DNA from 4 places in the Vibrio sp. PSi01 genome. Region 2 is predicted to be linked to each of the others. Evidence: predicted binding sites of a transcription regulator. Region 2 holds the regulator's gene; each other region holds the start of a gene.

Region 1 (3,202 bases), on a different contig from region 2:
ATCTTGATCGTAGATAAACGGGCTATCCGAATTCATAAACACTTGGTTTACCGCACTGACCATGTCAGCACTCGAACGCCAATTAGTCCCCAGCGTGTAGTGAGCACTAACTTGGTTTCTCGCCTTAATGTAGGTAAAGATATCCGCGCCACGGAAGCCGTAAATTGCCTGCTTCGGATCACCGATCATAAACAAACCGCATTGCGGGTTATCTAAATAGATTCGGCTAAAAATACTGTATTGCAACGGATCGGTATCTTGGAATTCATCAATCATCGCTACTGGGTATAAGGTGCGAATTCTCTCCACCAGCAGTGATTGCTCATCTACATCGATTGACGCGGATAACTGAGTCAGCAAATCATCAAACGATAACCACTGCTTCTGCTGTTTAGCCTTAGCCAACATAGTTCGACAATGAATAATCGCATGTGCCAGCAAAGGAGCTTTTAGATCTGCTGGAGAATTTAAGAAGTCTTCAATCGCTTCGAAAACTGCGTGTTGAGGTGCAGTGCCTTTTGGTGTTTTTTCAATTAACGTTGCTTGTGAGAACTTCTCTAGTTTATCTGGAAACTGGTAATCATGAGTGTCGCTTTGCGCCCATGCTGTGACGGCTTCTAACCAAGTCGGCAAAGACTTCTTAGTGTAGCTGCGCTTATTCACATCCGATCCAGAAATCAAAGCCAAAAAGTCCGCTTCGGATTCACACCACAACGCCTTAAGTTGCTTCACTTTATCTAAGTTTTGATTGTGCAGAGTTTGCAGGTCTCCCGACATCGCATCTACCGTCAATTTCAGCGGAGAGCCCGTCAGATAGCGATTTACATCGGCAAGTAACGAAGCGGGAGAACCCCAAATATTTCGCACCTCACCTGCAAGTTGAATGGGTAACGGATAAAACTGTTTACGCCAATAGTCGGCAACCACTTGTGCTTTCAGATGGCTTTCATCGGTCACAAATTCATTATCAAAGCGGCTTCCAGACTCGAAGGCATTCTGAGTCAACATTCTCTGACAGAAACCGTGAATGGTGTATACCGCCGCTTCATCCATTTGCCTTTCAGCATTGAGCAGAGTTTTCGCCGCACCAGCATGATCATCGATGGCTTGTAAGAGAGGAGCAATCACTGGGTCGTCACTTTGACCACGAGCAAACGCAATACGTGCATCATGGATTCGCGCACGAATACGATCGCGTAGCTCTGCGGTTGCCGCTTCAGTAAAAGTCACAACCAGAATTTGGTCTACGGTCAGCGGCTCATGGTGTCGAGTAGCTTCCGTCAGATCACCTTGCGGCGCAGCAGTACCGTGCTCGAGCAGTAAACGTAAATACAAGCCAGCAATAGTAAATGTTTTACCCGTACCCGCTGATGCTTCAATTAAACGCGCGCCATGAAGTGGAAACGTCATGGTATCAAGTGTTTGTGGAACGATTACCTGAGCACTGCTTGTAGTCGTCATGCCTTACTGCCTTCTGATAAATGTGTTGTTACAAATGTGACCTAGCGTAGAAAATGTCATTCAATTTACGTCCTACGCTAATTTGTTAATAGTTAGTGCGATCTCTCTCACGGATCAATTCAGATCGCCTCGCTACTATGCGCCCACGAGTTCAGGACCGCCTACGAGTTTTATACTCATGCGTTACTTTGAACCACTGAATAATGGTCCCTCTGACCTGTGGCCGTACAGCGAACGCCCTACACTAATAATGATTTACTGGCGGCCACTTTATTTCCTGTACCTTGATTCCTCATAAACGACTTCCTCTCGTCATTTTATAAGCCCTGCACACCAAGTTTACATCTAACTCTTTATTTCCCATGCTTTTATTCAAACGCATCTCTTTGATAAGCATATTGTTGGTGATCTTGCTGATCACTGCCGATTATTCCTGATCTTCAAGATCGGCAGCGGCGAGTCTTGCGGCCTGCAGCACAAGCGTTGAATACATTCGCGACTCAGCAGCCAGAGCATCATCCCACTTAGACCAAATACGTGAGATGTAAGTATCTCGACCCTCGCCAGTAAAGGCGAAGCTGTCATTAAAGGTATCAGCCATTTTCTTTAGGGACTTTTCTTCGTCATCAACCCATTTACCGCGGCTAAAGCCCGCTTCAACACCAGCTAACGCGGTTTTCGGGAAGTAAGGCAGTGGTGCTGTCATGCCTTGATAAAACAGTCGTACTAACTCAGCCAGCAAACTCTTCGCCTGAAGCGCATCGCCAATAGGTTGTAGCGTTTGGTGAACCACGCCTTCTTTTCTGTCGTAGCCAATAATATGGGTCGTTTTTCCATGTCCCATCACTGCACAACATAGATGATCAATCCACGCTGCCAAATAATCTTGAGAGCGTATTTTACCGCTACGGAAACGAACTAGACCCGATTGATAGTTTTTAGTTAACCAACCCATCAAACGAACAGGTTTGCCTTCGCCTAACACATCAAATTCGATATTCACTTCGAGATCTTGCTGCGGTGATCCGCTCACAAATCGAATTTCTTTGGCTAAGTCTTCCGCTTGAACACGGTTGGTTTCAAATTCGATATCACCAAAGGCGCCGACCGGTAATCGACCCTGTGCTTTTTGCTCAGAGACAAACAGGCGCACCGCTTCATCTGCACCTTCAGGATGGTCCAGCAACACTTGCAGCAGCGCATCTTTAAGCTGGAAGCTCTCTAGTCCATTGAGTACGAACGGCTCATCGTCTTCCATCACAGGAAGTGGCGGTTCAAACACCACTTTTAGACGGCGATTAAAGAAGTACTGCACTGGCAAACGCCAAAAACGCTGTAACTCAACCAAGTCGAGTTCCAACGGGTACGTTGCACCCAACAAATAGTCATCCAAGGCACGATTGAATTCACCACTACGTTCACCGGAACGGTTAGCCGCAGGAAGCCATTCTTTGGCGTAACTCAGCACATGGTTTGCGTCACCTTGAGTAAAGGCTGCAGGGCTAAATGGTGTCATGGTATGTTCAAAGCTGATCGCTTGAGTCAGCTTGATACCTGAATCATCACTTGGTAGGGATTGGTCTTCACTTAAGCAGTAGTTCTGTTGGCAGTACTCAATTAACTCTGAAACCAATACCGACGGCACTCGCTCAGTATTATCTTGAATCGAACGGCCGACATAACTGATGTACAAGCACTCTTGCGCCGACAACATAGCCTCTAAGAATAGGTATCGGTCATC
Region 2 (3,202 bases):
CCTTACAATCAAATGCCAGGCACCTTTACGCCATGGCAAGAGATCCCAGAAAATTCAGATGTGATGTTTTACGAAGGCCTGCACGGCGGTGTGGTTGATGGCGATATCAATGTTTCTCAACACGTCGACTTGCTGATCGGCATGGTACCTATCGTCAACTTAGAATGGATCCAGAAATTCGTTCGCGACACACGCGATCGTGGTCATTCTCGTGAAGCAGTAATGGACTCGATTGTTCGCTCGATGGATGATTACCTTAACTACATTACTCCTCAGTTTTCGCGTACTCACATCAACTTTCAGCGTGTTCCAACGGTAGACACATCAAACCCTCTCAACGCTAAAGGGATCCCAAGTTTAGACGAAAGCTTCGTTGTTATACGTTTGCGCGGCATCAAAAACGTCGATTTCCCTTACCTTTTAGCTATGATTGATGGCTCATTTATGTCTCGCCACAACACGCTTGTGGTACCAGGAGGGAAGATGAGTTTTGCTATGGAGCTCATTGTAAGGCCGATCCTACAACAACTCATCGAAACCGGAAAAATTGGTTAACAGAGCACCATTCTGGTTGATTACTTTTCATACCGTGATCATGTGCACAATTTTGCGTAAAAAATCGTAGCTTGGTCACGATTAAAATCAAGAAATAGTACCTGAAAAAGGATACTATTCTTAAACGAAACACAAGATAGCTTGCAGCGCTCAACGAGTGCTCTTATCCTACAAGTCAATCCAGGCTTAGCTAAAATACGGAAAGCGGCAAGCATACCCTGCAGAGGAAGTGAGATATTATGGTTCTAGGTAAACCTCAAACCGATCCAACATTAGAGTGGTTCCTTTCACACTGTCATATTCATAAGTACCCATCAAAAAGTACTTTGATTCATGCTGGTGAAAAGGCAGAAACCTTGTACTACATTGTTAAAGGTTCTGTGGCAGTTCTTATCAAAGACGAAGAAGGTAAGGAAATGATTCTTTCTTACCTAAACCAAGGCGACTTCATCGGTGAGCTAGGCTTATTCGAAGAAGACCAAGAGCGTACAGCTTGGGTTCGTGCAAAATCTCCTTGTGAAGTAGCTGAAATTTCTTTCAAGAAATTCCGTCAACTTATCCAAGTGAACCCAGACATCCTAATGCGTCTATCAGCGCAAATGGCAAACCGTCTACAAGTAACTAGCCAAAAAGTTGGTGACTTAGCGTTCCTTGACGTAACTGGTCGTATCGCACAAACGCTACTAAACCTAGCAAAACAACCAGATGCAATGACTCACCCTGACGGCATGCAAATCAAGATCACTCGCCAAGAGATTGGCCAGATCGTTGGTTGTTCTCGTGAGACAGTTGGTCGTATCTTGAAGATGCTAGAAGAGCAGAACCTAATTTCTGCACACGGTAAAACTATCGTGGTATATGGCACTCGTTAATCTCGATTAACTGAGCCTAAAATTTGAAAGCCACCAAATGCAAATTTGGTGGCTTTTTTGTTTTCTAAAGATCTAGAGAGCAGATGCGAGATGCGAGATGCGAGATGCGAATGAAACACCTACAGCTTCGAAGCGCAAACACTCTCGAAGCGAAGCCTATCTGCATCTTTAGGGTAAAGTCCGTACTCGTATCTTTCTTTAACCGTTAGTGCTTTCGAAGATCTTGTCAGCCGATGCTGCCACAAAACCGGTATAAAGCTCACCATTAGCCATCGCATAACGCTTAGCGAACTCATAGAAGCCTCCAGGAATCATCTCATTGCCCTCAACAAATGAAACTGGGACTTTATCTGCCATTGTTGATGATTGCTCTAATAAGACCTCTGGAGAGCCTTTAACCTGGCCACCAGATGCATTGATCGTGAAGCCTGATTCGCTCAAATAATCATTCACTGCCTGCACTTCATCAAAAGCATCGAGTTGATTAACGCTCACTGTAAAGTGGTTGGCACCGTAACCATGAGCTGCGAGCCAAGACGCGTATTCACTTTCTTTTGCAAGCACTTGGAAATCTGCGAAGCTCAAGTCCCATAGACGACCACCAAACAAGAATTCATGGCCTTGAAGCTTGCTTACGTCGACTTGCTCAACCAATTTAGCAACGATCTGTTGTAAGTCACTTGAACACTCTTCGACCTTCAACTCACTAATGAACACTTTAGGTTGATTTGGATCTGGGTGCTCGTAATGCTTCGCGACTAGCTTCTTACTCTCAAACAAGTAATCGCCACACGCTTTATAACCTAGCTCAAGGAAAGGCTTAGCCAATGTTTCAATACCTAGCGGAGCAACATTGAAAGTACGCAGTGCAATGTGATCATTAATCAGAGCTTCGTCTTCTTTCAGCAAGTGATGTACTTTCTCAGCCGATGGACAAAGCCTGTGAATGTAATCGTCCCAAAGTGATTTAAAGAGTAGATCGGGCGTCATGGTGACTCCTTGTCAGAGGTTCTAGCAAGCTAGTAATTTGGATTAGAAAGGGAGAGGCTGAGACACAGAGTCAGCAGCCATCAGCCTGTGACATACTTTTCTATTATTATCTACCGCCCAATCTAGGTGTTGGGCGTGATGGAAAAAGGAAGCGATAGCACCGCTTCCTATTTCAAACTTAACGCATAAGCCTAAGACTCATTAGCCTAAATTAAAGCTCAATACCTGGGCTAAACGTTGCCGGAAGTTGAGTTTCGCCACCTTCCATTGAAGCCATAGGGTAAGCACAGTAGTCAGCCGCGTAGTAAGCACTTGGGCGTAAGTTGCCCGAAGCACCTGGACCACCAAATGGAGCATCGCCACTTGCGCCTGTTAGCTGGCGGTTACGGTTAACAATGCCCGCACGGATATGGTCAACAAAGTATTCCCATTCAGAATCATCTGTTGATACTAAGCCAGCAGATAAACCAAAGCGTGTGTCGTTAGCTAGCTCAACCGCTTGCTCTAGCGATTGATAACGGACCACTTGTAGCAATGGACCAAAGTACTCTTCATCCGGCAGTTCAGCAATGTTGGTTGCGTCGATAATACCAGGAGAAACAAACGCCGCTTGACCCGCTTTTGCTTCTACTAGACTTACACCGCCTAACGATTGCAGATTCGCTTGTGCGTCCAGAATGAACTTAGCCGCAGCTTCAGAGATCTGTGGGCCCATGAAGGGTGCTGGCTCAGCGAGTGGCTGATCGACACGAATTTTCAAGGTCGCAGCAACGAGCTTATCCAGT
Region 3 (3,202 bases), on a different contig from region 2:
ATAACATGGTCGCCTTTAACGAACAGTTCCACACCAAAGATACCGTGACCGCCCAGTGCGTTAACGACTTGCTCTGCAGTGTATTGCGCCGCTTTTAGTGCGTTGTCTGACATTAATTGCGGTTGCCATGATTCACGGTAATCACCGTCTTCTTGGCGGTGACCGATAGGCGCGCAGAAATGAACACCATCAACAGCACGAACAGTCAGCAGCGTGATTTCGTAATCAAAATCGATAAAGCCTTCAACGATCACACGACCAGCGCCAGTGCGACCACCTTCTTGTGCGTAATCCCAAGACTTTTGAATATCGTCTTGTGTTTTAATAACGCTTTGGCCTTTGCCTGATGAACTCATAACAGGCTTAACCACACAAGGCATACCTACGAATTCTACCGCTGCTGAGAAATCTTCAAATGTGTCCGCGAAGCGATATGGAGATGTGCTCAGTTTTAACTCTTCAGCCGCTAGACGACGGATACCTTCTCGGTTCATCGTCAACTTAGTCGCGTTCGCTGTGGGAACGACATTTAGGCCTTGCGCTTCCATCTCTACCAGCTTGCTGGTGGCAATAGCTTCGATTTCTGGAACCACATAATCTGGTTTTTCTAGTTCAATGACAGCTTGCAGTGCATCGCTGTCCAACATGTCTAATACATGGCTACGATGTGCAACTTGCATAGCCGGTGCATCAGCGTAACGGTCACATGCAATAACTTCCAAACCTAAACGTTGGCACTCGATAGCAACTTCTTTACCCAGTTCACCTGAACCTAATAGAAGTACACGAGTAGCATTTTCACGAGTAGCGGTACCAAACATAGAAATTCCTTCCGATCTTTTGAACGATTGATTTAAACGGGGTGATCATACTTATTTAAAGGATAAAAGCAAACGTTTGCGCGGGTTGTCGCATGAATTTGAAGTATAAAAAAAGCAGCTCTATAAAATAGGGCTGCTTATTTAAAATATTGTTAACCAGATGTACTTAGATTGCTAAGTAAGTAACTGGAATGTCAGGGTTAATCGCCTCTAACGTAGACTGAGTATCGGCTAGGTGACTGATGCTACCATCGGCAATTTCAACTAAGGCAGCGTTTTCGATCTGCTCGAAATCGAAGCCAGCCAGTTTAAGTTGAACAAGCGCGACTTGTAATGGCGGTAGGCTAGGGTTGAATGCCGCGTTTTCTGCGTATGCACCTGTAAAGATTTCACCTGTTGTCAGTTGTAGCGAGACGCCACTTAGGTTCTTTGTGTAGGGAGCATGGCTACGGTTTAATGCTGTTAGTGCGCTTACCACAACAGGGCTCGTTTCTTCTGATGTGTACTGGTGATCCAGCTTAGTCATTAGGCCAGTTGTGATGCCCAAATCAGCAGGGCCGAAAGAGTCAGGTAGGTATTCTTGCAGTGACATTTCATCACGCTGTGGTAATTGAACTTTAAGTTCTTTTGCCGTTGTCAGTTCGTTCATGAATTGGCGACAGTGACCACAAGGGCTGAAGTTGATCGTGATATCAGAAAGGCCTTCTTCACCCTTCATCCAAGCGTGGCTGATGGCTGATTGTTCAGCATGAACTGTTTGACCAAGTTGTGCACCTGCAATTTCCAAGTTTGCACCGAAGTACAGGCGACCAGATAGGCCACGCACGATGGCACCAACATAGAAGTCAGAAAGTGGCGCATAAGAGTATGCTGCTGCGATTGGCAGTAAAGCTAGGCGAGCTTCTTTATCAGAAAGGCCGCTTGCATCCAGTAAGCTTTGAAACTGCTCTTTAGAGATAGTGGCGTCAAAGTTGTCTGCTAATACGATGTCACTCAAAAGCGCTTTTATTGATGTTGGAGCACTTTCCAGCGCCAGGGTAATACGACTGTTCATGTTGAATCCTTAATTGACCTTAGGCTTTAATTTTATGCAATACTCAGGATTTTTCTGTGATAGTGATCACCATTGTGCTGTTGTTGTTACATTGGCTTGCATAATTAGAGTGAGGTCACAGATGAAATCGATTGCAAGGACAAAAACTACCCTTGATCTCTCATTTGTTGTCTGAAATCGGGGTATGTTTAGCTAAAAATTGCTGAACAAATGAGAACAAAAAGCCCAAACAGACACTGAAATGCTCAGAGTTTCGCTTGGGCTTATTGGATGTTTTTAAAGCTTAAGTCCCAATCTATGAATCTATGAATCTATTAGCTTGAGCTGTAGCCATTAACTGAAGTTGTAGATCATTAACGTTAGCTTTTAGTTACTAGCTTAAGCATAGATCCAAACCACGATAGAAAATATGGTCGGTGCAATAATCGAGGTAATGACGCCACAAAGTACTAAAGCTAGTGAACTGAATGCAGCATCTTGTGGATTCTTTTCAGCGCAAGTTGCCGTTCCCAACGCATGCGATACTGTGCCCATGGTTAAACCTCGTGCGATAGGGCTCTTGATACCGATCAAATTGTAGATAGGGTAAGCAAAGATTGCCCCGAACAAACCGACAATCAATACCAGAATTGCTGCAATTGCAGCTTCGCCGCCTAAATGGCTTGAGACCTCCATTGCGATCGGTGTGGTGACCGACTTACCCAACAAACTCGCGATCAAACTTAAATCCGCTTTAAAAGCCACGGCGATCAATGCGGTAGTGGTCATCGACATTACACTGCCTAGCGTGCAAGCAAATGTGATGATACGCCAGTTGGATCTGATTTGAGGTAACTGTTCATATAGAGGAAAAGCCAGCGCCACTACCGCAGGTTGGAGCATATAGGTAATCCAAGTATTGTCTGCGTAATAGGTTTCAAAAGGTACTTTGAAAAACAACAGAATTGGAATGATGATACCAATACTGATGAGTAGAGGATTACAAAATGGCGAATTAACTTTTTGGCTTACCCAACGAGCAAACAAGAAAACCACAATGGTCAGTAGAATCCACATGATTATTTACCTCTCGAAAGCAAGCGGTCTAAGAACCATGATAAGGAAACTAACACGATTAAGGTTCCGCCAACGGCGCTTGCCATAATTGGTAAAGCATTGGCGATAAGCATGTCAAAATGATCCATGAGCCCGACACTAATAGGGACAAACAATAAGATCATCAAACGGATAATCAAGCTTGCACCAGGCTGAACCCAATGCTCAGGGACAATACCAATCACCATAGCGGTAAACAGAATCAACATGCCAAAAATACTGCCAGGAATTG
Region 4 (3,202 bases), on a different contig from region 2:
TCAATACGGTAATTAGATTGGTTATTAATGCCCGCCATTTTCTCTGCGCCAATACAGACTTCTGCCATTGATTTCACGGTTTCTACTGGGTAATCGCCCGCCGCTGTTTCCCCCGAAAGCATGACAGCATCGGTGCCATCAAGTACGGCATTGGCTACATCCATCACCTCTGCGCGGGTTGGCATTGGCGCGGAGATCATCGACTCCATCATTTGCGTTGCGGTGATTACGGTTCTGTTAAGCGCTCTAGCACGACGTATAAGCTGTTTTTGTACTCCTACCAACTCAGGGTCACCAATTTCCACTCCGAGGTCACCACGGGCCACCATGACCACATCTGAGGCTAATATGATGTCATCCATGTTCTCAACTGTTGCTACTGTTTCTGCTCGCTCTACTTTTGCGACAAGGTGAGCTTCTAAGCCAGCTTCCCGTGCAAGCTGGCGAGCGTAATGCATGTCTTCACCGTTGCGAGGAAAAGAAACGGCCAAATAGTCGACTTTGATTTGAGCTGCAGTGACGATATCGCGCTTGTCTTTTTCTGTCAGCGCTTCTGCGGAAAGCCCCCCCCCTTTTTTGTTAATGCCTTTGTTATTGGAAAGAGGACCACCGATGATGACTTCTGTGTGAACGCGACAGCCTTCCACCTTGGTGACTTTTAATTGAACACGACCATCGTCGAGTAACAGAATGTCGTTAGCGGATACATCGTTAGGGAGCTCTTTGTAATCAAGACCGACGGCTTGTTGATCGCCTTCACCTAAACCTAGGCTGCTGTCGAGCGTAAACTGGTCACCGACGGTAAGTTGTATTTTGTTATCTTTGAATGTCGACACACGAATCTTGGGACCTTGTAAGTCACCGAGAATAGCGATTTGAGTGCCGAGTCTTTTTGCTATCGCTCTGACGTTTTCTGCGCGTTGTATATGGTCTTCGCTAGTGCCGTGCGAGAAATTCATACGGACGACATTGGCACCTGCTTTGATGATTTCTTCAAGCACGTTACCTTTATCAGTAGAGGGGCCTAGCGTTGTGACGATTTTCGTTTTTCTTAATTCGGCTGTCATGAATACTCCTAGAGTGAGACCAAGTAATCTTTCAAAAGACTGAATTAAGTATATGCATTAATTGATAATTTATTGGGAGCTAGGGAGATATTTCTTTATTTGTCTCCAATTATTGAATTCAGAGCAAAAATGCGATGTTTCATTCTGAAAATTAAGTCTCAATTTATCGATATGGGTGTTAATTTTTCTCAAACTATTTGACTAGATACACAAAGATTCATGTATATACGTGATACTGGTCACGGCGATATACCAAGTGACTTCACAATTACTTCGCAAAGTAAAAAAATTAACCTGTTGATGATTTCTGGAGCGTAAAATGTACATGGCTCAACCGGGCCATATTGATCATATCAAACAGGTCAATGCTGGTCGTGTATATAAACTAATTGACCTTAGAGGTCCTATTTCTCGTATCGATCTGTCCAAGCAAAGTGAGTTGGCTCCGGCGAGTATTACTAAAATTACCCGTGAACTCATTGAAGCTCACCTCATTCACGAAACCACGGTTCAAGAAGCCACGACTCGTGGGCGTCCTGCTGTCGGTTTGCAAACCAATAACGAGGGTTGGCAATTTTTGTCAATGCGTCTTGGTCGTGGATATTTGACCATCGCACTTCATGAGTTGGGTGGCGACGTGCTTATCGATACTAAAATTGATATTCATGAACGTGATCAAGATGATGTACTTGCACGTCTTCTGCATGAGATTGATGAGTTTTTCCAAACTTATGCTGAACAACTCGACAGGGTGACGAGTATTGCAATCACATTGCCGGGTTTGGTCAATTCTGAGCAAGGTATTGTGTTGCAAATGCCGCACTACAACGTTAAAAATTTAGCGTTGGGTCCTGAGATCTACAAAGAAACGGGGCTACCTGTCTTTATCGCCAATGATACCCGAGCTTGGGCATTAGCAGAGAAGCTGTTTGGTCACTCACAAGATAACGATAATTCTGTTCTTATCTCAATTCACCACGGTGTAGGTGCCGGGATCATTCTCGACGGCCGAGTGCTGCAAGGTCGACATGGTAATATTGGTGAACTTGGGCATATCCAGATCGATAAGCAGGGCAAACTTTGTCACTGCGGTAACCGAGGCTGCTTAGAAACGGTCGCGAGTTCCCAGGCGATCCGTGATCAAGTAAAAGAACGATTGGCGAATGGTGAAGTATCGACACTGACAGTGTTTGAAGATGTAACTATTGAACAGATTTGTGCTGCCGCTGCCGATGGAGATCCTCTTGCAGTAGAAGTGATCGAACAGTTAGGTCGTTACTTAGGTGCTGCGATAGCGATTGTGATTAATCTTTTCAATCCAGAGAAAGTCTTGGTTGGTGGCGTTATCAATCAGGCAAAGAGCGTGTTGTATCCTGCGATCCAAAAGTGTATCGAAGAGCAGAGCTTGTCGGTTTACCATCAAGACTTAGAGTTAGTGGAGTCTCGATTCTATAAGCAGGCGACCATGCCAGGTGCCGCGCTTATCAAGCAGGCCTTATATGATGGTCAATTATTAATGAAAGTGATTGAAGGCTAACTTCTTTTTACCCGTCTTTTAGCTTTACCTGAAACCTTTCCATGTACTTAAGCTTTGTATAACATTATTTGTTGTACTTAGTTTAAGCATTCTGTGCATTGGCGCTTTGCTTTAACCTATTGAAGTAGGCTATTGTAGCCACAGTTATTATTTGTCCCTAAGGTGTTGTATGTCTGGCGTTTTAAATTCGGTTGATCAGAGAACCAAGCTAGTTGGTGAAAACCGTCTGGAACTCTTATTATTCAGCTTAAATAGTCGTCAATTATTCGCGATTAACGTATTTAAAGTAAAAGAAGTCTTAAAAGTACCAGTACTCACTCGCTTACCGGGCTCTCACCATCACATTACAGGGGTTGCCTCTTTGCGTGGCGAATCTGTTCCTGTTATTGATTTGCGCAGTGCGATTGGCTTTCCTCCATCACGTGCTGAGTCTCAAGAAAGTAACTTGATCATTACGGAATACAACCGAACGGTACAAGGTTTCTTGGTTGGGCAAGTCCGTAATATTGTGAATACGACCTGGACTGAAATTCAGCCACCACCGAAGACGGCGGGTCGTGCAAATTACCTTACAGCTATCACACATATTCAAGAAGAA

The links. Region 2 encodes CRP, which controls carbon source genes, mostly activating them, when cyclic AMP is high. Its sites were predicted from a motif close to TGTGANNNNNNTCACA; they were not measured.
Region 1: a site for CRP is predicted at 1,558-1,573, ahead of recB (exodeoxyribonuclease V subunit beta). Genes of this name have one in related genera too.
Region 3: a site for CRP is predicted at 1,980-1,995, ahead of cdd (cytidine deaminase). Genes of this name have one in related genera too.
Region 4: a site for CRP is predicted at 1,296-1,311, ahead of mlc (sugar metabolism global transcriptional regulator Mlc). Genes of this name have one in related genera too.

What each region holds. Positions count from the first base shown of each region.
Region 1 is NZ_JBHNYN010000008.1:125,298-128,499, reverse strand. Features, by position in the region: gene recB (exodeoxyribonuclease V subunit beta) at 1-1,461, opposite strand, end outside; gene recC (exodeoxyribonuclease V subunit gamma) at 1,889-3,202, opposite strand, start outside.
Region 2 is NZ_JBHNYN010000012.1:16,923-20,124, forward strand. Features, by position in the region: gene ACFI6G_RS15575 (phosphoribulokinase) at 1-555, shown strand, start outside; gene crp (cAMP-activated global transcriptional regulator CRP) at 795-1,427, shown strand; gene ACFI6G_RS15585 (DUF1338 domain-containing protein) at 1,626-2,417, opposite strand; gene astD (succinylglutamate-semialdehyde dehydrogenase) at 2,629-3,202, opposite strand, start outside.
Region 3 is NZ_JBHNYN010000001.1:346,682-349,883, forward strand. Features, by position in the region: gene purT (formate-dependent phosphoribosylglycinamide formyltransferase) at 1-821, opposite strand, end outside; gene cdd (cytidine deaminase) at 988-1,875, opposite strand; gene ACFI6G_RS01555 (LrgB family protein) at 2,254-2,931, opposite strand; gene ACFI6G_RS01560 (CidA/LrgA family protein) at 2,934-3,202, opposite strand, start outside.
Region 4 is NZ_JBHNYN010000003.1:424,468-427,669, reverse strand. Features, by position in the region: gene pyk (pyruvate kinase) at 1-1,067, opposite strand, end outside; gene mlc (sugar metabolism global transcriptional regulator Mlc) at 1,387-2,604, shown strand; gene ACFI6G_RS07180 (chemotaxis protein CheV) at 2,774-3,202, shown strand, end outside.